One region of the Amycolatopsis sp. NPDC057786 genome, then DNA from elsewhere that is predicted to be linked to it. Evidence: riboswitches for the same ligand, from Rfam matches in the RefSeq annotation. Region 1 holds a riboswitch; each other region holds the start of a gene.

Region 1 (4,570 bases):
TGCTGGCTCCGGCGTGGCCGCCGGCGTCGTGGAGTGCCGTCGCGTGCGACGTCGGGCAGGGTGACGCCGTCGTCCTCGCGACGGGTGAGCAAGGGCGGGCGGTCCTGGTCGACACCGGGCCGGAACCGGGACCGGTCGACGAATGCCTGAGCAGGCTCGGCGTCGACCGGGTGCCGTTGATCGTGCTGAGTCATCTGCACGCCGACCACATCGGCGGTCTCGTATCCGTCTTCGAGGGCAGGTCGGTCGGGGCGGTCGCCGTCGGACCCGGCCGGGCTCCCGCGTGGGCGTGGCAGCAGGTCGCGGACGAAACCGCGCGCCGTGGGATTCCCTTGCTGGAGCTGGAGATCGGGCAACGGCTGGACTGGCCGGGGTTGTCACTGGACGTACTGGGGCCGCGGTATGTCACCGGTCGATCGGTCCGCGAACAGGACGGCACGGTGATCAACAACGGTTCCGTCGTCCTGCGCGCCGGGACCCCGGCTGGCAGGGTGCTGCTGACAGGCGACATCGAGCTAGCCGCGCAAGCCGACCTGATGGCCGAGGGCGCCGAACTGCGTGCCGAGATCCTGAAGGTCCCGCATCACGGAAGCCGTTACACGGCACCGGATTTCCTCAACGCCGTCGCGCCGCGGGCGGCCTTGGTGAGCGTCGGCGCCGGAAACACCTACGGGCATCCGAACAAGTCCACTATGGACAATCTGGCGGCCGTCGGCGCCTCGGTCGCCAGGACGGATACGGACGGCGACACCGCGGTCCTCTCCGACGCGCGAGGTCTCGCACTGGTGCGCCGGGGTGAGCCCCGAGGCCCGCCTCGTTCCTGAGGCGGGCCGCAGGGACTCAGATGCCCCGAGCTTCTAGATGCCTAGAGCCTCGCGGACCGCGTCGGCCGAGGCGCTGACGGTGGCCTTGGGGCCGATCTTGTCCTCGACGGCGTCGAGGGTCTTGAGGCCGTCACCGGTGATCAGCAGGACGATCTCCTCGTCCGGGTTGAGCTTCCCGGTCTCGATGAGCTTCTTGGCCGTCGCGACGGTGACGCCGCCGGCGGTCTCGGTGAAGATGCCCTCGGTGCGGGCGAGCAGCCGGATGCCTTCGACGACCTCTTCGTCGGTGACGTCTTCGATAGCGCCACCGGTGCGGTTGACCACGTCGAGGACGTAGGGACCGTCGGCCGGGTTCCCGATCGCCAGCGACCGGGCGATCGTGTCCGGCTTGACCGGCTGGACGACGTCGTGTCCCGCGCGGAAGGCCGCCGAGACGGGGGAGCAGCCGGTGGCCTGCGCGCCGAACACCTTGTACGGCGTCTCGTCGACGAGGCCGAGCTGCCCGAACTCGCGGAAACCCTTGTCCACCTTGGTGAGCTGGGAACCGGAGGCGATCGGCACCACGATCTGGGACGGAAGCCGCCAGCCGAGCTGTTCGGCGACCTCGAAGGCCAGCGTCTTGGAGCCTTCCGAGTAGTAGGGCCGGACGTTCACGTTGACGAACGCCCAGCTCTCCTGTTCGGCGGCGAGCTGGGTGGCGAGCCGGTTCACGTCGTCGTAGTTGCCGTCGACCGCGATCAGGTCACCGTCGTACACGGCGGTGGTGAGGATCTTGGCGCGTTCCAGGGTCTTCGGGATCAGCACGACCGACCGCCAGCCGGCGCGGGCCGCCGCGGCGGCGACGGCGTTGGCCAGGTTGCCGGTCGAGGGACAGGCGAGCACGTCGAACCCGAACTCGCGCGCGGCCGCCAAAGCGACGGCGACCACGCGGTCCTTGAACGAGTGAGTGGGATTGCCGGTGTCGTCCTTGACCCAGACCTTCTTGACGCCCAAGGCTTTCGCGAGCCTGTCGGCCTGGATGAGCCGCGTGGCGCCGGGCTCGGTGTTGGGGATCTCTTCGACGTTCGAGGGAACGGGAAGGAGTTTCTTGTAGCGCCAGATGTTCTTCGGTCCGGCTTCGATGTCCTCGCGGCGCACGCGGCCGAAGTCGTAGGCGACCTCGAGCGGCGAGAAGTCCTCGGCGGATACGAATTCGGGAGCGAGCGGCTGCCGGTGTCCCTCTTCCTTCGACACCAGTTCGACGGCCGGTCCGAGATCCGGGGTCTTGGTGGTGGAGGTCGTGCCGAGGGTTGCGGTCATCGCGAGGTTCCTTTCCTCATCTGCCCCGCCATGGCGGGCCGGAATTGGCACCGTGTTCGTCAGCTACCCCGCGATCGCGGGATGACAGGCTGACGCCGGTTGCCGGGGCTTCATCGGGCCGTTCCCTCTGCCCCTCTGGATGAGCGGTATTCGATTGTCGGCACGCGCGTGATCGCGTCGCCTCGCCAACACCGTACGACATGAGGCTCAGGTGGGGCCACAGTGCCCGCAACACATCACCGGACAAAGCACACGAGAGGAGGAGTGGGAGGATCGTCACCGTGACGACGCAAGCTTCCGCCCCATCGCCGCTGGTCCTGGTTCTCGGTGAGGAAGAGCTGCTGATCGAACGCGCGGTCCGCAGCGCCTCGGACGCGGCCAAGGCGATCGATCCGACGGCGGATCTCACCCGGATCCGGGTGTCGGACCTCACAGTCCCGGCGCTCGCGGAGATGGTCAGCCCCTCCCTGTTCGCCGAAGGGAGGGTGATCGTCCTCGAGTCCGCGCACGACATCTCACAGGAACTCGCCGACGGGGTGATGGCCTACATCAAGGCACCCGCCGACGGCATCGTGCTCGTAGTCGTGCACAGCGGCGGTGGCCGGAGCAAGGCCGCGAAGGGGCTTCCCGCCGCCTTGAAGAAGGCCGGTGCGGAGGTCGTCGAATGCCCGAAACTGACCAAGCCCGCTGAGCGGGAATCCTTTGTCCGCAACGAAGTCCGCCGGGTCGGCGGGAAGATCGACGGTGCGGCCGTGCTCGCGCTGATCGACGCGGTCGGCTCGGATCTGCGTGAACTGTCGTCGGCGGCGACCCAGCTGGTCGCGGACGCCGGGGGAACGGTCGACGAGCAGGCGGTCCGGCGCTACCACCGGGGCCGCGCGGACGTGAACGGGTTCGCCGTCGCGGAGAAGGCCGTCGCCGGTGACAAGGCGGCGGCGCTGGAGTCACTGCGCTGGGCGATGCAGCTGGGCGTACCGCACGTGCTGGTCGCGGACGCCCTCGCCGACGCCGTCCGGACGATCGCGCGGGTGTCCGGTGCCGGTCGCGGGAACCCGAACCAGATGGCGGGTGAGCTGGGGATGCCGCCGTGGAAGGTGCGCAAGGCCCAGGGGCAGGCCCGCGGCTGGGGCCAGGACGGGCTCGCCACCGCGATGCGGGTGGTCGCCCGGCTCAACGCCGAGGTCAAGGGGGTCGCGGCCAACCCGGAGTACGCGCTGGAGCGCGCGGTCCTGGAGGTCGTCGCCGCCCACGGCACAAGCCGCTGAAAACGGCGAAGGCCCCGGAGACTCGCGTCGCCGGGGCCCTTCAAAAGCCGATCAGAGAGAGTTCGCGCGCTTCGCCAGCGCGGACTTCTTGTTGGCGGCCTGGTTGGCGTGGAGAACGCCCTTGGTCACAGCCTTGTCCAGCTTCTTGGCCGCGTCCTTCTGCAGCTCCAGGGCCTTGGCCTTGTCGCCGGCGTCGGCGGCCTCGCGGAACTTGCGGATCGCGGTCTTCACCGAGGACCGGATCGCCTGGTTGCGCTGACGCGCCTTCTCGTTGGTGGTGATGCGCTTGATCTGCGACTTGATGTTGGCCACGGGGGCGCTCCTCTTGAATCTCTCGGTGGTTTCATCGCCGCGCTGTGACCGGCCCTGCCGCTCGTGAGAGCGCGCGGGTTTCCTCCATGACGGAATGCCACACGACGGTGAAAGGCAAGCTTAACAGCCGTCCAGTGGTGGCTCGCGGCCACCTCGGGACGGGTGCGTGAGGTACGGTGCGGAGCGTAGTGCCTAGGGTTCCGCCGCCTGCCTGTTCAGCAAAACACACAATCAGGGCAGACGGGACAGGTCCGAGCGGCACCATCGGCGGGGCCGGAAGCGCCGCCGTTCATCTGACGGGACAAAAGCCTGGAGGACCGGTGTTTTCCGCGTGCGCGGAAAACGTGAAAGGTCCGTCTTGAACGCCACCGCCCTGTCCTTCGTCGTCATCGCCGCCGTCATCCACGCGGGCTGGAACCTCGCGGCCAAGCGGATCCGTCGTGGCGGAGCCCGGTTCGTCTGGGCTTACTACAGCCTCTCCGCGATCCTGCTCGTCCCCGTCATGGCCGTCTCGCTGGCCGTGGAGCCGCAACGTCCACAGTGGACCTGGCTGGTCGCCGCGGTGGTCACGGCGGTGTTCCACGTCACCTACGGGATCGTCCTCCAGCGGGGCTACGCCGTCGGCGATCTCTCCGTCGTCTATCCCGTCGCCCGCGGTACCGGGCCGCTGATCTCGGTGCTCGCGGCCGTCGTCCTGCTCGGTGAGCGGCCGGGGGTGCTCGGCCTGGTGGGCGCGTTCCTCGTGGTCGCCGGGGTGCTGGTGATCGGGACCGGGCGGGCGCCGGAGCACGCCGACGCCGCCGATCGTGTCGCTCGCCGCAAAGGCCTGGTCTACGGACTGCTGACCGGTCTCACGATCGCCGCCTACAC
Region 2 (4,570 bases), on a different contig from region 1:
GAGAGCGGTGATGCCCAGACCATCCATAATGGATCGGACTCGCGCGTCGGCGGCCCACTCGTGCTCCGCGCCGTAGCGCTCCAGCACGACGTCTCCGACCGTGCTGCCGTCGGGAAGTTCGGTCCGCTGGGTGACCACGGCCATCCGCAGGCCGCGGACTTGGCTGACGCGTCCCGTGTCCGGCTCGCTGATCCCCGCGAGGACCTCCAGCAGCGTCGTCTTCCCGCCCCCGTTGAGACCGACGACACCGATACGCTGCCCCTCCGCCACACCGAGCGAAACACCGTCGAGCAGCGGGCGCACCCCGAAGGACTTGCTCACCGACTCCAGGTTGACCAAGTTGGCCATGCCTCAGCCGATCCTTTCCAAAAGCTCGCACCACAAACGAATTAGTCGGTGTCCATCTCGGACACCCTCATGCGTGCACCCGAGGCGGCGACGGCCGCGGCGCGTCGTCGCCGCCGACCAGCCGGGCTCCGGGTACCGGACCGTGCGCGACGCGCACCGTGCGACAGACACCCGCGCCGGACAGCTCCGCGGCCACCTCGACGGCCGACTGGGCATCCGCGCACAGGAAGGCACAGGTCGGCCCGGATCCGGACACGGTGCCGGCGAGCGCGCCCGCGTTGACCCCCGCCCTCAACGTGCGGCGCAGCCCTGGACGCAACGAGACAGCGGCCGCCTGCAAATCATTGCCGAGAAGCAGCGCCAGCTGCCGTGGGTCGCCGGATGCCAGCGCCTCCACCACCGGAGTGTGCGAGCCGATTCGCGGCGGGCTGCCCTCTTCACGCAACTTGTCCAGCTCGCCGAACACCCGCGGAGTCGAAAGCCCACGCTGATCGAAGGCCAGGACCCAGTGGAAGGTGTGCCTCGACAAGACCGGCACCAGCTGCTCGCCTCGGCCGGTGCCCAGCGCCGTCCCGCCGTAGAGCGCGAAAGGAACATCGCTACCGAGCTTCGCGGCGATACCCGCCAGTTCATCCCGGGAGATGTCGAGTTTCCAAAGCGACGCGAGCCCCACCAGCGTCGCGGCCGCGTCGGCACTGCCACCGGCCATCCCACCCGCGACCGGGATGCCTTTGCGCAGCACGACTCTGACCTTGGACTCGCCGTCCGCCTTACCGACATGGGCCGCCAACGCCTGCGCCGCCTTCCAGGCGAGGTTGTTGGCTCCTGTCGGTACGGAACCTTCACCTTCGCCGTAGACCTCGACGCCCGGGTCCTCGGTGACCGCGACAGTCACCTCGTCGGTCAGCGAAAGCGCCTGGAACACGGTCACCAGCTCGTGGTAACCGTCCGGGCGTACGTCTCCGACCGACAGGTGCAGGTTGACCTTGGCGGGAACCCTGACGGTCACTGGGGGCGGTACGACGGCGAGCACGCGTCAAGCCTACGTGGCCGCTCCACTTGCGCTGTCACCAGGAGAAAGAGAATGGACGGGTCAAACACGAACGGGCCGCCCCGGACGAGGTTCGTCCTGAGCGGCCCGTTCGTGGAGAAATCAGGCGGCGACACCCTGCGGTCCGCGGACCGGATGGGTCACGTGGCCGCCACGTTCGGCGATCCAGGCGAGCGCCGCGTCCGCGCGCTCACCACGCACCCCGAGGCGGAACCGGCCGACCGGCGTGTCGCCGATCCGGGTCAGGCCGCCCCCGATGGTGGCGAGCTCGACGTCGAAGCGACCGGCCGCCTCCGGCAGCAGCGCACCGACCGAGGCGAAGCCGACGAGCACGACGTCCACCGCGCGGTCGTACTTCGAGGCCTGTGCCCGCCCGGTTTCGATGGCGGGAAGCAGCGCCTGCGCGGTCCGGCTGTTCGGGTCGGAGACCAGGTCGAGCACGGTTCCGCGTTCGATGATCGCGCCGGCCTCCAGAACCGCGACGTCGTCGCAGACACGGCGGACCACGCCGGCGTCGGGGGTCGTGAGCAGCACGGTGACGCCGAGCTCGGCGCGCGCCCGGTCGAGCACGGTCAGGACCGCACCGGACTCCTCGGGCTGCACGCCCGCGGTCGGGTCGTCGGCCAGGAGCACGGACGGCCCGGCAGCCAGAGCTTTGGCGATGGCCACCCGGCGCAGCTGCCCCGCCGACAGGTCGCCCGGTCGCTGCCCCGCACGAGGGGTGAGCCCGACCAGATCGAGCAGATTGCCGACCCGGGTGCGGCGCTGCGGCCCGTCAAGGCCGAGCTGCTCGAGCGGCGAAGCGATGTTGCCGGCAATGGTGCGTTCGGCGAGCAATTCCGGCTTGGTGCTCACGACTCCGACCTGGCGCCGGATTTCGCGGAGCCGACGTCCGTCGAGTGTCCCGGTGTTGAGGCCGTCGAGACGAACGACGCCTCGGTCGGGACGCTCCTGAAGACCGATGCACCGAGCGAGAGTCGATTTGCCGGAGCCCGCCGGACCGACGACTCCGAACAGCGAGCCGGCTTGGATGTCCACGCTCACATCGCGCAGTGCGACGACAGGGTTTCCGTTGAGGGGAAAGGACTTGGACAGGTTTTCGACAGTGATCACGAAGGGCTCCATGCACATGGGGCGCTGCATCTTTCGAGCGCGCCAACCGTCACCGAGTAACCGTCCGGGAACGGACGGAATCAGAGATAAGGGGAAAGACTCAGGCAGTAACGGTGGAGCGTCGACACGCACTTACCGTGCGGCGACCTTCATCGACGACACGTCGCCTGGTCAGCAGGAGCGGGTGGGTGACCCTGTTCATTAGGCACAGCCTCCATCGGTCCTGGCTGTAGCACCTGCCCTGTGGAGGGTGGTTGCTGCGACTTCGGCGAGCCAGGTCTCTCAGTCGCTCGGGATGGCTCATTGAGTAAAACCGATCCCACCGGATGAAAGCAAGCGCGTAGGCGCAGATCACACGTCCGGCCGCGTCCATCATACAGGATGGGTTGCCCATATTCTGAGATGCTCATGGATCTCTCAAGCTCTCAATTGGGGCGCTGCCTGCTAAGACGAGTCCGCCCTTGTCGAGAATCACGCGGCCGCACAGCCTCGGCCTGCCGCCGTTCGCGCGGCTTCGGTCACACCTGCGACAGGTGGTCAGCTCGCGGCCGCGGCGATCCGGGCGAACTGATGAACGTCCAGCTGCTCCCCGCGGGTCTTGGGGTCGATACCCGCCTTTTCGAGCAATTCCCCCGCGCGTTCGGCGGAACCGGCCCACGACGCCAACGCGGCACGCAAGGTCTTCCGCCGTTGCGAGAAGGCGGCGTCGACGACCGCGAACAACCGCTCCCGATCCACGGACGAGACCACGTCGCCCCGTTCGAACGCGACCAAGGCGGAGTCGACGTTCGGAACGGGCCAGAACACCGCCCGGGGCACCGCAGCGACCTTGCGCGTCTTCCCGTACCAGGCGAGCTTGACGCTGGGCACGCCGTAAGTCCGGCTTCCCGGCCCCGCCGCCATCCTGTCCGCGACTTCGGTCTGGACCATTACGAGACCGCTGGCCAGCGACGGCAGTTCGGCGAGCAGGTGGAGCACGACGGGAACGGCGACGTTGTACGGCAGGTTCGCGACGAGCGCCGTCGGCCGTGCGGGCAGATCGTCCGCGGTGATCCGCAATGCGTCCGCGCCGACGACCGTCAGCCTTTCGCCCCCGCCTCGTTCGGCCACGGTGCTCGGCAGCCGCCCCGCCAGGACAAGATCGATCTCGACCGCGACGACCTCGGCGCCGGTCGCGAGCAATCCGAGTGTCAGCGAGCCGAGGCCCGGCCCGACCTCCAGGACGACGTCCCCTTCACCAATCCCCGAGAGGTCGACGATGCGGCGCACAGTGTTGGGATCGTGCACGAAGTTCTGGCCGAGCTTCTTGGTCGGACGTACGTCCAGCTCGGCCGCCAGCGCCCTGATTTCCGCAGGACCGAGCAGTTCAGTCACCCGACGATCGTAACCAGGTCCGATAAGCCACGATTGGCCGGTGGACGACGTCGTACTCGATGGAGAAAAAGTCCGGCTGCGCGACTGGCGCCCGTCAGACCTCGAGCCTCTCCTCTACCTACTCGATCCCGCGCGGCCTTGGCACGAAACGAACGGGCCCTACTTCGGCACCCCGACCATGGCCGCCGCCGAATCCACGGCGCGCGAACTCACCACGATCAAGTCCGATCCGCCCGATCCTCGTACCAGCCTCGCCGTGTGCGATCTGAGGGACGGAAGACTGATCGGCCGGGTCAGCTGGTACTGGGAAAGCAGACAGACCGACTGGCGGCGGATGGGGCTGGTCATCTACGACGAGCGGTATTGGGGCGGCGGGTTCGGCACCGAGGCCTTGCGCATGTGGACGACCTACTTGTTCTCCCGCACCGACGCACTCCGCCTGGACTTCGCCACGTTCTCGGGTAACCCGGGAATGATCGCCGTCGGGCGACGGCTTGGCTTCATCGAGGAAGGCCGGTTCCGGCGCGCCCGCCGCTGGTCCGGCGGCGTCCACGACGCCGTCGTCTACGGGGTACTCCGCGAGGAGTGGGACCGGATGCATCACCAGGGGAAGGGGCCGGCCTGATCCCGCCCCAACCATCCGTACGGCTTTCCGAAGCGACACGCATCCCACTCAAGTGTGAT
Region 3 (4,570 bases), on a different contig from region 1:
CCACAGTGGCCGTGGTGGTGAGTATCGCGGTCACCGGCGCCGCCCTGCACTGGTTGCTGGGCCTGGACTGGCGGATGGCGTTGCTGTGGGGCGCGGTACTGGCCTCGACCGACGCCGCCGCGGTCTTCTCGGTGCTGAGATCCGCGGGGATCGGCAAGCGGCTCGTCGGCGCGCTGGAGATCGAGTCGGGGATCAACGACGCCCCGGCCTACATCGCCGTCGTCGTCCTCGCCGAGGGGACGACCATCGACTGGTCGCTGCCGCTGCTGGTGGTCTACGAACTCGCCGCCGGGCTGGTGATCGGCCTGGCCTTCGGCTGGGGCGGCGCGTTCGCGCTGCGCAGGGCGGCGCTTCCCGCCACCGGCCTGTACCCGCTGGCCACGGTCGCGGTGTGTGTCGTGGCGTATTCGAGCGGGCAGCTCGCCCACGCGTCGGGCCTGCTCGCCACCTACGTCGCGGCCCTGGTGCTGGGGAACTCGAAGCTGCCGCACCGCTCGGACACGCTGTCCTTCGCCGAAGGGCTCGGCTGGCTCGCGCAGATCGGCCTGTTCGTGCTGCTCGGCTTGTTCGCCTCGCCGAGCAGGATCTTCGAAAGCCTGGTCCAAGGCCTGGTCGCGGGTGCGGTCGTGCTGCTGCTCGCGCGCCCGCTGTCGGTGCTGCTGTCGGCGCTGCCGTTCAAGATCCCCTGGCGAGAACAGGTGTTCCTGTCCTGGGCCGGGCTGCGCGGGGCGGTCCCGATCGTGCTCGCGCTGATCCCGCTGTCGTCCGGCGTGCCGGGCGCGCAGGAGCTGGTCGACGCGGTGTTCGTGCTGGTCATCGTGCTGACGCTGCTCCAAGGGGCGACGCTGACCCCGCTCGCGAGAGTGCTCGGGCTCGCGCAGCATGCCCAGGCGCACGAGATCGACGTCGACTCCGCGCCGCTCGACGAGATGGGCGCGGAACTCCTGCAGGTCCGGATCAACACCGGATCGAAGATGCACGGCGTCTACCTGGCCGAACTGCGGCTGCCGGTGGGGGCGACGATCAGCCTCCTCGTCCGCGACGGCTCCGGCTTCACGCCGAACAAGAACACCAGGCTCCAGGAACGCGACCAGTTACTCGTCGTGACCACCGTCGAGGCCCGTGACGCGGCCGAACGACGCCTGCGGGCCGTCGACCGTGCGGGGCGCCTCGCCAGGTGGAAGGGCGAATCCGGCCAGTAGGTCACGAACCGGCACCAGCTGTTCGTCGGTTGATCTCAGAAACTTCTTCCCTTTTGTACTCCTTTTGGATTACTTTCCCCGCAATCGACTCCATCGAATGGGTGAGTGTCACGGGGTAAGGAGTACGCAAGGTGACGAAACTTCCTGTGCGGTTCGCCGGTCTGGGGGTCACTGCCGCACTCGTCGGAGTGGTTCTCGCCGCTCCGACGGCGACCGCGGCCGGGGCCTTTCCCGCCTTCGGGCTGCCCTTCGACGCGGGCCAGTCGGTCTACTCGGCGGGGATCCACTCGGACAACGGGACGTCCGGGGTGAAGAACGCCATCGACTTCAGCCCCGGGGACAAGACCGTTCGCGCCCCGTTGGCCGGCACGGTCCGGATCCAGCACTGTTCCGGCGGCGACTGGGTGACCGTCGACCACGACGGCGGCTGGCGGACCGGGTACTACCACCTGGAGGGGATTTCGGTCATCGACGGCCAGAAGGTCGCCACGGGCGACGCTCTCGGCCGGACCGGCAACGCGCTGCCCTGTGGTGGCAGCAGCACCGGCGCCCACGTGCACTTCACCCTGTGGACCCTGCCCGCGGCCGCCGCGCAGGGCGGCGACTCGCGCGACTTCGGGGTCGGCGCGGGCAACTGGAACGGCCTGTCCTACGACGAGGTCTCGACCAAGATCGCCGAGGCCTACGGCGAGGCCGTCGACGGCAAGACCTTCGGCGGCTGGCAGTTCACCGCGGGCACCGATCAGTACTCGGGGACCGCGACCGAGATCTCCTCCCGCGCGACCGTCCCGCTGCCCGGCCGATTCCGGGTCTGACCTGCCGTTGCCCGGCGCGGCGCGGCGCCGGGCAGCGGTTCTTCCCGCTTGCGGAACACGTGAGCGGCGTCTCAAGATGCGGACGAGGGCTGGCTCGATCGCCCGCCCATCCGCTAACTTCGTTCCTAGGTCACGAGTGTCAGCGTCAAGCCCCGGCTAGCTGACCGGCAACCCTCCTACCGCGGTGGGGTGCCCCGGGTGAGGACCTGGCTCGTCGCGTGGTGCGACGGGCAAGCGCGGGATCCTCGTCGGGTCCCCTGACCCGGAGGATGACGATGACCCTCGCTCTCGAACGCACCGTTTCCGCTGAAACCGTTGCCACGCACCAAATCCCGGCGGTCGCGGGTGCCGAACTGCGGGTTCCGCTGGTCACCGGCGGCGACATCGGCTACGCCAACCTCGATCACGCGGCGAGCGCCCCCTGTCTGGACAAGGTCCGTTCCGCGGTCGACGAATTCCTGCCGTGGTACGCCAGCGTGCACCGCGGCGCCGGGTTCGCTTCGCAGGTCTCGACCAAGCTTTACGAGCGCACGCGCGGAATCCTGCGCGATTTCGTGGACGCGCGATCGACCGACACCGTCGTGTTCACCCGCAACACCACCGATTCCTTCAACCTTCTCGCGCGCAGCCTGCCGAAGCACACGTCCGTCGTCGTGTTCGACACCGAGCACCACGCCGCGCTGCTGCCGTGGAAGGGACCGAACGTCCGCCGGATCGAAACCCCGCGGACCCGTCTCGCCGCGGTGTCCGCTGTGGACGAAGCGCTCGCGGACTGCCCGCAGGGACCGCGGCTCGTGGTGCTCACCGGTGCGTCCAACGTGACCGGGGAACTGTTGCCCGTCAAGGAGATCGCGGCCGTCGCACGGCGGCACGGCGCCCGGATCGCGCTCGACGCGGCACAGCTCGCGCCGCACCGGAAGATCTCGGTGCGCGAACTGGACGTCGACTACGTCGCGCTGTCGGGGCACAAGTTGTACGCGCCTTTCGGGGCCGGCGCGCTGATCGGCCGCGCCGACTGGCTGCGCGCGGCTCAGCCGTACCTCGCCGGTGGCGGCGCGACGAAACTCGTCACTCGTGACTCCGTGGTCTGGAACTCCGGTCCCGAGCGGCACGAAGCCGGTTCGCCCAACACCGTCGGCGTCTACGCGCTCGGCGTCGCCTGCGAGACCCTGGCCGCGAACTGGGACGGGATCGTCGCCCACGAGGAGGAACTGCTGGCGCGCCTGCGTCGCGGCCTCGCCGCGATCCCCGGATTCGCCGAACTGCGGCTGTTCGACGCGCCGGTCGACCGGGTCGGCACGCTCAGCTTCGTCGTCGACGGCTTCGACCCGGGCTGGCTCGCAGCGGTGCTTTCCGCGGAGTACGGCATCGGCGTGCGGGACGGCGCGTTCTGCGCACACGTGGCGACGAAGCGGCTGATCGCCGTGGCCGGTTCGACGGGGCAGCAGGCCGTGCGGGTCAGCCTCGGGCTCGGCAGCACCACCGAGCATGTGGACCGGCTCGTCCTGGCGCTGCGCCAGATCGTCGCCCGCGGGGCGCGCTGGCGGTACGAGAAGCCGGAGGGCCGCTGGGTGCCGGAGAACGATCCGCGGGAGCTTCCCCCGTTCTGCGCCTGACCCACTACCCTCACCCCGCATGGGGAACGAGCGACCGCGTTACTGGTTTCCGCTGGCGTTGCTGGGGTTCGCTCAGCTGCTGGTGGTGGCTTTCGGCGGGATGTGGTCCGGGGGCTGGTTCGCCTACGCGCCCGCCGGTGAACGACATTCGTTCGGGTACGTGGGCTTCCACGGTGTGGAGATGAGCCGCGAGACCGCGGCCGCGCTGGACATGCCGTTCGACATCGCCGGCCGGAACGACGGCTGGCTGTTCGCCGTCCTCGCGGTCTACTTCGGCACGGTGCTGTTCTACGCCTTCCGGACGAAGACCCTGCGCTGGTGGAAGGTCGCCGCGATCGCGCTCGGCGGACTGGTCGTCATCGTGCTGGCGGATCTGGTCGCTTACTGGGAACTCGAACTCGACGGCGACACCCGGAGCGCGATCCTGCTGACGCTCGGCCTTGCCGGGCTCGCCTGGCTGGAGCGCAGCGTGCTGGTGCTGGTCGTGGCCGCGGCGTTCGTGCTCTGCGCGGTCGTGCTCGCCCAAGGACAGCTCGCGCTCGTGCTTTCGTCGCTGGTCGTGCTCGCCGGGGCGTTCGCGGCCCTGCTGCGCAGGCCGAAGACGGCCGCCGAGGAGTCCTGAACACGCTCAGTGGACAATAGGGCGGTGAGTACTGAGCCCGAAACGGCGCCACCGTCGCCACCGCTGCCCAAGAAGCGCGTCGCCGTGGTGTTCGCCGTCGCCGCGGTGCTGTGGGGGATCGACCTCCTCACCAAGCAGATCGCCGTGTCCACGCTGGAGGGCAAGCAGCCGGTCGAGTTTCTCGGCGGGCTCGTGTACTTCCAGCTGGTGCGCAACCCCGGTGCCGCCTTCTCGATGGCGACCGGGCTGACCTGGGTGCTCGCGCTGGTCGCGATCGCCGTCGTGATCGCCATCGTCTGGCTGTCCCGGCGGCTG

What was found. Region 1 has a riboswitch for S-adenosylmethionine ahead of thrC (threonine synthase). Riboswitches for the same ligand answer to the same signal wherever they lie in the genome.
Region 2: it holds a riboswitch for S-adenosylmethionine, as region 1 does, so the genes downstream of both, ACFVM3_RS04560 (methionine ABC transporter ATP-binding protein) here and thrC (threonine synthase) in region 1, are expected to answer to the same signal.
Region 3: it holds a riboswitch for S-adenosylmethionine, as region 1 does, so the genes downstream of both, ACFVM3_RS30450 (aminotransferase class V-fold PLP-dependent enzyme) here and thrC (threonine synthase) in region 1, are expected to answer to the same signal.

What each region holds. Positions count from the first base shown of each region.
Region 1 covers NZ_JBHVKW010000022.1:3,345-7,914, reverse strand. Annotated here, with positions in the region: gene ACFVM3_RS14995 (ComEC/Rec2 family competence protein) at 1-824, shown strand, start outside; gene thrC (threonine synthase) at 858-2,123, opposite strand; SAM riboswitch class I at 2,137-2,269, opposite strand; gene holA (DNA polymerase III subunit delta) at 2,405-3,388, shown strand; gene rpsT (30S ribosomal protein S20) at 3,440-3,700, opposite strand; gene ACFVM3_RS14975 (EamA family transporter) at 4,059-4,570, shown strand, end outside.
Region 2 covers NZ_JBHVKW010000004.1:94,142-98,711, reverse strand. Annotated here, with positions in the region: gene ACFVM3_RS04570 (ATP-binding cassette domain-containing protein) at 1-348, opposite strand, end outside; gene ACFVM3_RS04565 (4-(cytidine 5'-diphospho)-2-C-methyl-D-erythritol kinase) at 416-1,381, opposite strand; gene ACFVM3_RS04560 (methionine ABC transporter ATP-binding protein) at 1,502-2,512, opposite strand; SAM riboswitch class I at 2,724-2,814, opposite strand; gene rsmA (16S rRNA (adenine(1518)-N(6)/adenine(1519)-N(6))-dimethyltransferase RsmA) at 3,050-3,886, opposite strand; gene ACFVM3_RS04550 (GNAT family N-acetyltransferase) at 3,927-4,511, shown strand.
Region 3 covers NZ_JBHVKW010000077.1:30,309-34,878, reverse strand. Annotated here, with positions in the region: gene ACFVM3_RS30460 (potassium/proton antiporter) at 1-1,202, shown strand, start outside; gene ACFVM3_RS30455 (M23 family metallopeptidase) at 1,334-2,017, shown strand; SAM riboswitch class IV at 2,146-2,260, shown strand; gene ACFVM3_RS30450 (aminotransferase class V-fold PLP-dependent enzyme) at 2,293-3,633, shown strand; gene ACFVM3_RS30445 (hypothetical protein) at 3,653-4,255, shown strand; gene lspA (signal peptidase II) at 4,280-4,570, shown strand, end outside.